4 regions of the Paenibacillus beijingensis genome follow, and region 1 is predicted to be linked to each of the others. Evidence: riboswitches for the same ligand, from Rfam matches in the RefSeq annotation. Region 1 holds a riboswitch; each other region holds the start of a gene.
The links. A riboswitch is a leader RNA that binds a small molecule or an ion and turns the genes downstream of it on or off. The one in region 1 is predicted to bind glycine.
Positions count from the first base shown of each region.

Region 2: it holds a riboswitch for glycine, as region 1 does, so the genes downstream of both, gcvT (glycine cleavage system aminomethyltransferase GcvT) here and VN24_RS09640 (branched-chain amino acid ABC transporter substrate-binding protein) in region 1, are expected to answer to the same signal.
Region 3: it holds a riboswitch for glycine, as region 1 does, so the genes downstream of both, VN24_RS07455 (serine hydroxymethyltransferase) here and VN24_RS09640 (branched-chain amino acid ABC transporter substrate-binding protein) in region 1, are expected to answer to the same signal.
Region 4: it holds a riboswitch for glycine, as region 1 does, so the genes downstream of both, VN24_RS07415 (GcvT family protein) here and VN24_RS09640 (branched-chain amino acid ABC transporter substrate-binding protein) in region 1, are expected to answer to the same signal.

Region 1 covers NZ_CP011058.1:2,164,375-2,166,572, reverse strand. The annotation lists gene VN24_RS09645 (HPr family phosphocarrier protein) at 1-225, shown strand, start outside; glycine riboswitch at 518-615, shown strand; gene VN24_RS09640 (branched-chain amino acid ABC transporter substrate-binding protein) at 932-2,143, shown strand.
Region 2 covers NZ_CP011058.1:1,147,124-1,149,321, forward strand. The annotation lists gene gcvH (glycine cleavage system protein GcvH) at 1-386, opposite strand, end outside; glycine riboswitch at 552-665, opposite strand; glycine riboswitch at 808-906, shown strand; glycine riboswitch at 910-1,019, shown strand; gene gcvT (glycine cleavage system aminomethyltransferase GcvT) at 1,173-2,198, shown strand, end outside.
Region 3 covers NZ_CP011058.1:1,648,266-1,650,463, forward strand. The annotation lists gene VN24_RS07455 (serine hydroxymethyltransferase) at 1-1,231, opposite strand, end outside; glycine riboswitch at 1,380-1,499, opposite strand; glycine riboswitch at 1,649-1,752, shown strand; glycine riboswitch at 1,756-1,862, shown strand; gene gcvT (glycine cleavage system aminomethyltransferase GcvT) at 1,970-2,198, shown strand, end outside.
Region 4 covers NZ_CP011058.1:1,641,611-1,643,808, forward strand. The annotation lists gene VN24_RS07415 (GcvT family protein) at 1-892, opposite strand, end outside; glycine riboswitch at 1,007-1,122, opposite strand; gene VN24_RS07425 (lipoate--protein ligase family protein) at 1,396-2,198, opposite strand, start outside.

The DNA of each region.
Region 1 (2,198 bases):
TTCCACGTCCTTTTCGCCAAAAAGCTGACGACGGCGGCTGCATCGTTCGAATCGGAAATCCGGATTGTGTGGCAGGCCAAGAACGTTATTTCGGATGCGAAAAGCATCCTGGGCGTCATGGCGCTCGATGTCACGAAAGGGACGCCGGTCACCCTGACGGCGGAAGGTCCGGACGAAGAACGAGCCGTCGAGGAACTGGCGGTCTTGTTTGACCATTATGAGTAGAGGCTGCCCGTCCTGCGGAATAATCAGCAATCAAGGCAGACCCCTCCCGGCTTGTGCCGGACGTCAAAACGTCCGCCGGCCCGGAGGGGTTTTTGTCGATTTTGAACGCCCGCTGAACGAATGGCAGGGCGCTTCAATTTGAGAATGCGCTTACATACCTTTATTTTAGCTGTATCGCGTATTTGTTTCGTGTTATCAAACCAAACACGAATGTAACACCAAAAAAATAAACGTTGACAAACCTCTTTTCATTCATGTAATAATGTAAAAAAAAGGACAATTTGATATGTGGATGAAGGTTTTGGGAGAGATTACTTTACATTAAAGTAACGCCGAAGGAATAAGCCCGGTCAGGGTGAAGATCTCAGGCAAAAGGACCAATACCGGACACACCTCTGGAGAGAACCCGTCAGGGTCGCCGAAGGAGAAACTTTGGATGGAGGACAATCTTCCGAAGGTAACTCTCAGGTACAAAGGACAGGGGGTAAAGAAACGGCGGGCACCCCTCATATCCGTTTCTTTATTCGTTGTTTTTTTACTTTTTACACAAATTTGATACATAACCGGGGTGATTTTAAGAGGGCGGATCTTACGCGATCAGAAGGTGAAGATGGAGATTAGAAACGTAACAAACGCATATCATCATGATTCAATCCGAAAAGCTTGTCCCGACAAATGAGAACAATCGAGGAGGGTTTTTATGAACATGAAAAAAAGTTTTGCGGTGATGTTAATCTCTACCATGATGATCGCGCTGTTGGTGGCATGCGGCTCGTCCGGTTCGTCCGGCTCGACCGAAAACACCTCGGCATCCGGCGGCTCGTCCGATAAAAAAACCGTGATTAAGATTGCGACCCAATCTCCTCTGTCCGGAGGCAGCGCCGTTCAAGGCGAGGCCATCAAGCTGGGCGCGCAATTTGCGCTTGAAGAGCATAAAGCGGAGTTTGAAAAGCTTGGCTTCGATCTGCAGCTGGCGCCTTACGACGATCAAGGGGATCCGAAAAAAGGAGTGGCGAACGCGGAATTGATCGGCGCTGACACCAGCATCCTCGCCGTCGTCGGCCATATGAACTCCGGGGTCGCGATTCCATCCTCCGTTGTCTACGAAAAGTATAATATTCCCATGGTTTCCCCCTCCAATACGGCGACCGAAGTGACGGACCGCAATTTGAAAGCCGTCAACCGGATTGTCGCCCGTGATGACTTCCAAGGCCCGGCCGCGGCTCAATATGCGGTTAATACGGTCGGCGCCAAAAACGTGTTTATTATCCAGGACAAGACGGCATACGGCCAAGGGCTCGCGGATGCGTTCAGAGGCGAGGTCGAGAAGCTGGGCGCAGCCGTTGCCGGCTACGAAGGGATTACGGTCGGCGAGAAGGACTTCAACGGCGTGCTCAACCAGGTGCTCAGCAAAAAGCCGGACTTCATCTTCTTCGGCGGCGTATATGCGGAAGGCGGCTTGATCGTCAAGCAAGCGCGAGAGAAAGGCATCACCGCTCCGTTTATGGGCGGGGACGCGATTGACTCGTCGGGTATGATTGACATCGCGGGCGACAGCTCGAAAGGCGTTCTGTACACTTCGGTTGCGACCGATATTACGAAATCCGATAACGGTAAGAAATGGGCCGACGATTACAAAGCGAAATTCGGAAAAAGCGTCGACGCTTATTCCGCTTACGCTTACGATTGCATGAGCCTCATTCTGAGCGGGTTAAAAAGCGCCGTAGACGCAAACGGCGGCAAGCTTCCTTCGCGTGAACAAGTTCGCGACGCGGTGCGCGCAACGAAAGATTACGAAGGCCTTGCGACCAAAGTAACGTTTGACGGCAAGGGCGACAACGATTTCGCCAAAGTGTTCGTGTACGAATACAAAGAGGCCACTTACCCGGGTTCCCTTATCTCCGAAGTAGCCAAGTAACGTCGTAACGTCAATATTTGATCATATGCAAAAGAGGTATGTGCTTAATGTACCT
Region 2 (2,198 bases), 1.0 Mb from region 1:
TCCGTCAGCTTTCGGTACGCGTCGGCATCCATTAAGCTGCTGACGGCTTCTTCGCCGCCGCCTTCCACTTCGATTTCCACGATCCAGCCGTTTTCATACGGACTTTCGTTGACGAGCTCGGGGCTGTCGATCAGCGCTTCGTTCACTTTCGTTACTTTGCCGGTAAGCGGACTGAACAGATCGGAAACCGTTTTTACCGATTCGATCGTCCCCATCGGCTGATTCATCTCCACTTCGGCTCCGACTTCCGGGAATTCCACGAACACGATATCGCCAAGCTGGCTCTGCGCATGGTCGGTGATCCCGATCCGCACGATACTGCCGCCTGCCGCAGCCGCCCATTCATGTTCCTCCGTATAACCGAGCCCTTGTCTAATTTCGCTCATGCTTCAACATCCTCTCCGCTAAATAATTGTAGATCGCTTTTTTCGCAAAAAAAGACAGAGAACCGGCCTGATGCCATGTTGCTCTGTCCCGGGTACCTGAAAGTTTAAACCGCGATTATGCGGTCCTTACCCCTTTGGCGGCCTGTGAAGCTCTCTCCAGAGATGCGTCGGAAGGCGGTTCGTTTACCTGAGAGATTGATCGCCGGACGGCTATCCGTGCGACTTGCTCCTTCGGTGCATGCGGTTATTTTATCCGCAAGTCTCTCCCGTCATTCGTCATTCGCTGCTTATTTGATACCCTTAGCGTAAAGCAGGTCTTGATTTCATGTCAATATAGATGACAAAAATCGAGGAAAAATAAAAAAAGTTGACATAGGCATGTCCCATCATGTAAAAAGGAGTTAGATAACCGAATATGCGGATGAACGTAATGGGAGAGACTGACCGGAACATGCGGCGGCGCCGAAGGAGTAAACCTACTTAAGGTGAATCTCTCAGGCAAAAGGACCTTTACGGGACGCACCTCTGGAGAGAACGGCCTTCACGCTGCAGCGGTTTTGGAGCGGCAGACGGCGCGTCACCCAAGGGGAAACCCGCATGGGGCGGGGTAACTCTCAGGTACAAAGGACAGAGCGAAACGGGAATGACAGCAGCCGGGAGGCTGCTTGCGTTAGTCCCTTTCGCGCGTTGTCCTTTTTTGCATTTTGATTTAAGGGAGTTAATAGCGGTTCAGTTGTCCACCATACAGTTATGGAGTTTTTAATTTTGAGGAGATGGTGAGTAAAGATGGTTCAACCGCTTAAAAGAACCCCTATTTTTCCGCTTTATGCCGATTGCAAAGGGGCACGATGCATCGATTTTGGCGGCTGGGAGCTTCCCGTGCAGTTTTCCGGTATTCAAAAAGAGCATGAAGCCGTCAGACGGCAGGCCGGCTTGTTTGACGTGTCCCATATGGGCGAATTCAATGTGACCGGCCCGGAGGCGGAGACGTTTTTGCAGCGGATGACGACTAATGACGTGTCCAAGCTTTCCGACGGGCAGGCCCAATATACGCTTATGTGTCACCCGGACGGCGGCGTCGTTGACGACCTGCTTGTCTACCGGCTGACCCCCGGCTCATACATGCTTGTCGTAAACGCCTCGAACATCGACAAAGATTTTGCGTGGCTGCAGGAACATCTGATCGACGGGGTGACGCTGGAGGATGTGTCGGCCGAAACGGCGCTGATCGCGCTCCAGGGCCCCCGCGCCGCAGAGATCATGGCGAAGGCGGCCGGCGCGGATTGCGGCTCGCTGCTCCCGTTTCATTTTGTCCGGAATGTTGATGTGTGCGGCGTAGAAGCGCTCGTTTCCCGAACCGGATATACCGGTGAAGACGGATTCGAAATTTATGTCCGTTCGCAGCGGGCGCCGGAAGTATGGAAGGGACTCATGTCCGCCGGCGAACCGTTCGGACTTGTGCCGGCCGGTCTCGGCGCGCGCGACACGCTGCGGTTCGAAGCGAGGCTGCCGCTGTACGGCCAGGAGCTGTCGCCATCGATTTCGCCGCTGGAGGCCGGAGTAGGCATGTTCGTCAAGCTGGCCAAAGGGGATTTTATCGGTCGCGATGCCCTTATGAAACAGCGAGAAGAAGGACTTCCGCGCAAGCTGGTGGGCATTGAAATGGTCGACCGCGGTATCCCGCGGACGCATTACCCCGTCTATGCGGAAGACCGGCTGATCGGAGAGGTGACGACGGGCACGCAGTCTCCGACACTTAAGCGCAGCCTCGGACTTGCGCTCATCAGCGCCGAATACGCCGAAGCAGGCACG
Region 3 (2,198 bases), 520 kb from region 1:
TGAAGAGCGGAAAAGACGCCGCAAGTGCGGCCGTTTGCTCTCTGACCTTTGCTGCCGTGAACGGATCGTTGCGGTGCTTCAGCGCATCCGCGATACAGCGGCCGAGCTGCTTCATCTCCTTCTCCCCCATACCCCGGGTCGTCAGCGCCGGCGTACCGATGCGGATGCCGCTTGTGACGAACGGACTTGCCGTTTCACCGGGAATTGTGTTTTTGTTGACGGTGATGCCGACCTGCCCGAGCAGCGCTTCCGCTTCCTTCCCGGTCAGCCCCCACGGACGGACGTCGATCAGCAGAAGATGATTGTCGGTCCCGCCCGATACGAGCGTCGCCCCTTCCTCTGTCAGCGTCTGTGCCAATGTGCCGGCGTTGCTGACAACCCTCTTGGCGTATGCCGTAAAGGAAGGCTCAAGCGCCTCTCGGAAGCAAACGGCCTTCGCCGCTATGACGTGCATGAGCGGACCGCCTTGGATACCGGGAAAAATGGCCTTGTTCAGCCCTTTGGCCATATCCTCGTCGTCGGTCAGCAAAAGCCCCCCGCGCGGCCCGCGCAGCGTCTTGTGCGTCGTGCTCGTCACAACGTCGGCGTGCGGGAACGGAGACGGATGCAGGCCAGCCGCCACCAATCCGGCTATGTGCGCCATGTCAACCATCAGTTTCGCGTGGACAAGATCGGCGATCTCCTTGAATTTGGCGAAGTCGATCAGGCGGGGATAGGCGCTCGCCCCGGCGATGATAAGGCGGGGCTTCTCCTTTCGGGCGATCGCTTCGACCTGATCGTAATCGATGCGATGGGTGATCTCGTCGACGCCGTAGGACACGACGTCGAACCATTTGCCCGAAAGGCTGACCGGACTGCCGTGCGTCAGATGTCCTCCCTGGTAGAGGTTCATGCCCATCAGCTTGTCTCCGGGCTCAAGAAGATGAAACAGAACTGCGGTATTCGCCTGCGCCCCGGAATGCGGCTGGACGTTGGCGTAGGCTGCGCCGAACAGCGCCTTGGCCCGTTCGATCGCAAGCGTTTCCGCTTCGTCCACATACTCGCAGCCTCCGTAATACCGTTTGCCGGGATAACCCTCGGCATATTTGTTCGTCAGCTCGGACCCCATCGCTTCCATGACTTCCGGACTGACAATATTCTCCGAGGCAATCAACTCCAGCGTCTTCAATTGTCTTTCGCGCTCGCGGTTAACGGCCGCATGGATATCAGGATCGTACGTTTGCAAACTCAAAAGTGCCACCTCCACATGGTGTTTCAAATGTAAAAAAAAGGACAGAGAACCGGCTTGTCGCCGTGTTCTCTGTCCGGGTACCTGAGAGTTTAAGCGGTTCTTAAACCGCTGTTACCCCTTTGGTGGCTGTTCGCTCTCTCCAGAGTTGCGTCGGATGGCGGTTCTTTTTACCTGAGAGATTAATCGTCCGGCTGGCTGGCCGTCGACTTGCTCCTTCGGTGCCTGGCGATCCTAGATTGTCCGCCCGGTCTCTCCCTGCCATCGTCATCCGCTTATTTCAAAATTGTTTGACGCACTTAGAGTAATCGACACTCCGTTTACATGTCAAGATACCTCACAATAAAATTTCGCAAATAGGAAATATATATTGACATACCCCTCGGAAGTCAGGTATTAATAAACTATATAATCATGCGGATGATGGTAACGGGAGAGATTGCCCAAGTCAGCTGACAGGGCGGCGCCGAAGGAGTAAGCCTGATGCAGGTGAATCTCTCAGGCAAAAGGACCTTTACCGGACGCGCCTCTGGAGAGAACGTTCGGAACGCGAAAGGCGTGCCCGTCGTCACCCAAGGGGAAACCCGGGCAATCATTTCAAGTTCGGGGTAACTCTCAGGTACAAAGGACAGAGCGAAGAGGAAACGGAAAGCGGCATTCACGCTGCGGACGTTCAGCCTTTTTGCTGCTGTCCTTTATTGCGTTTAATGGGTTTTCACGTTACCTGAGGAGGAGAGAAGGATGACTAAACTTAAACGAACCCCGCTTTACCCGCTCTACGCCGATTATCCCGGCGTCCGATGCATCGACTTCGGCGGCTGGGAGCTTCCCGTTCAATTCTCGGGCATTCAGAAGGAGCATGACGCCGTGCGGCAGCAGGCCGGTCTGTTCGATGTCTCCCACATGGGGGAGATCAAGGTGACCGGGCAATTCGCGGAAGCTTTCCTGCAAATGATGACGACGAACGATG
Region 4 (2,198 bases), 520 kb from region 1:
GAGTGAACGGCTGGACGGACGGCATTTCTTCCGTCTCGCCGTGACGGGCGATCTGTTCGACTTCGACAGGTATGGGCCGATGCTGATAGGAGCCCATGCCGATTCCGTCGAAAATTTGCCTGAAATAAAGCGAGCGGTCCTGATGCCGGAGGATTGGCAGCCGTACTTCTTCCGTCTCATCGGCAAATTCCTTTAAGGGGGAAGTATACGCATATTGATGCGCCATCGGCTGAAGAGGGATGGAAACCCCCGCCATCCGGCCGATCTTTGGTCCCCACATGCCTGCGCAGCAAAGCACAACATCGGCTTCATAGATACGGTCGTTTGTTTTTACCGCCGTAACCCGGCCATCTGCAACCTCGATGCCGGTAACTTCGATATTTCCGTAAAACTCGGCCCCCCGTTCCTTCGCATATCGGGCCATTACCTGTACGGCACGGAGAGGTTTGGCGATTCCGTCTGTAGCCACATGCAATCCTCCGTAAACTCTGGAAGGATCCAGCAGCGGAAAATGTCCAGCGCACTGTTCCGGCGTAAGGAGCGAAGCTTCTATCCCCCATGAGACGGCCAGTCCGCGCTTGCGCTTGAGCTCTTCCCATCGTTCTGGCGTGGCCGCCACTTCGAGCCCGCCGACCGGATAGAAACACGGCTGGCCGTCAAGGTCGAGGCTCATGAAGCATTTGACGGTTTCGGACGCGAGCCGGGTCATTGTTTTGGATCCGTTCAGTTGAAACACCAAGCCTGGGGCATGGGAGGTCGATCCGCCGGTTTCGAACAACGGCCCCTGTTCCAGCACCGTGATGTTGCGAATTCCTTTTTGACTCAAGAAATACGCGGTGCTGCAACCAACCACTCCCGCTCCGATAATGACCACCTTTTGATCTGACAGCAAACTCATTACCTCCTATCCGAATAAGTAAGGCTGTGAAGCTCGGTCATCACTTCCGCTCTATATCGCCTGGAAGTAATCGATCCGAATAGAGAAAAAGGACAGAGAAAGGCCTCGAGACCTTTCTCTGTCCTTTTACCTGAGAGCTTTCCTTTCTCGTCTCCATCAGACGGATCATAAACGAGAAAGGTTTCCCCTTCGGTGGCCAAACGGCACTCTCCAGAGTTGCGTCCGATAATATTCTAGTAACCTGAGAGATTATCCTAAAGGTATTTTTTTAGGACTTGCTCCTTCGGCGCCGGATCGGCTTTTCATATTATCTTCATTCGCAGTATGTTAAGTATATTTTTATTTTATTTAAAAAACTAAATCTAGTCAATCCTTATGTCACATTTGATCACATTATGTCACACTTTGTCTAAACTTTCGTAACACGTTACGTTATTATTTATATCATCATTCGAGAGGTATTGACCCGTAATTAGGTGAACCGTTGCCGGGTTTCATTATCTTTGCAGGTTCCAGCTGTCAGCGGCATACTTCTCTTGAGCCAGGCGCCTCACCAGATCCGTCTCGTATTCGGTGAGCTCCCCGGTAACAAGATCTGTGCCCAGTCCTGCCGAGAATCCGGACCGGAAAGACTGCTCCAGATCCCGCATCGTCGCAATCGGCAGGCCTTTATGACGAAGGCATGAATTAATGGCCACCGCTTTGCGTTCAAAAACCTTCTTCATTCGGCATTTGTCGGACGGCTCGCGGAAACGGAGAACCTCGAACAGCGTATCCACGTCTAGCTCCAGCAGGATCGAGCCGTGCTGAAGGATAACTCCCTTGGAACGCATCTGCGCGCTGCCCGCAATTTTTCTTCCTTCGACGACGAGCTCGTATTTGGAAGGCGAATCGAAACAAGCCGCGGACATCGGCCCGCCCGGGGAAGATGCGGCCCCATTGCCCGCCGGCACGTCCAGTCCCGTCATCCTGGCGTCTAGACCGAGCTTGCGAAAGCCGAGCAGCAGCCCCATGCTCAGCACGCGATAAGCTTCCGTTACGCTCGCCGGGATGCCGGGATAATTCTCCGGGACGATAAGGCTGTAGGTAAGCTCGTTATCATGCAGTACCGCCCGTCCCCCGGTCGCCCGCCGGACAAAGCCGAGGCCGCGCTCGCGAAGCGCCCCGAAGTCGATCTCCTTGCTCGGCTGAAAATAGCCGATGGACACGGAAGCGGGGTTCCAGCCGTAGAAGCGGACGGTCGGCGGCACAAGCCCCTTTTCTTGCGCGGCGAGTATCGCTTCGTCGATCGCCATGTTCT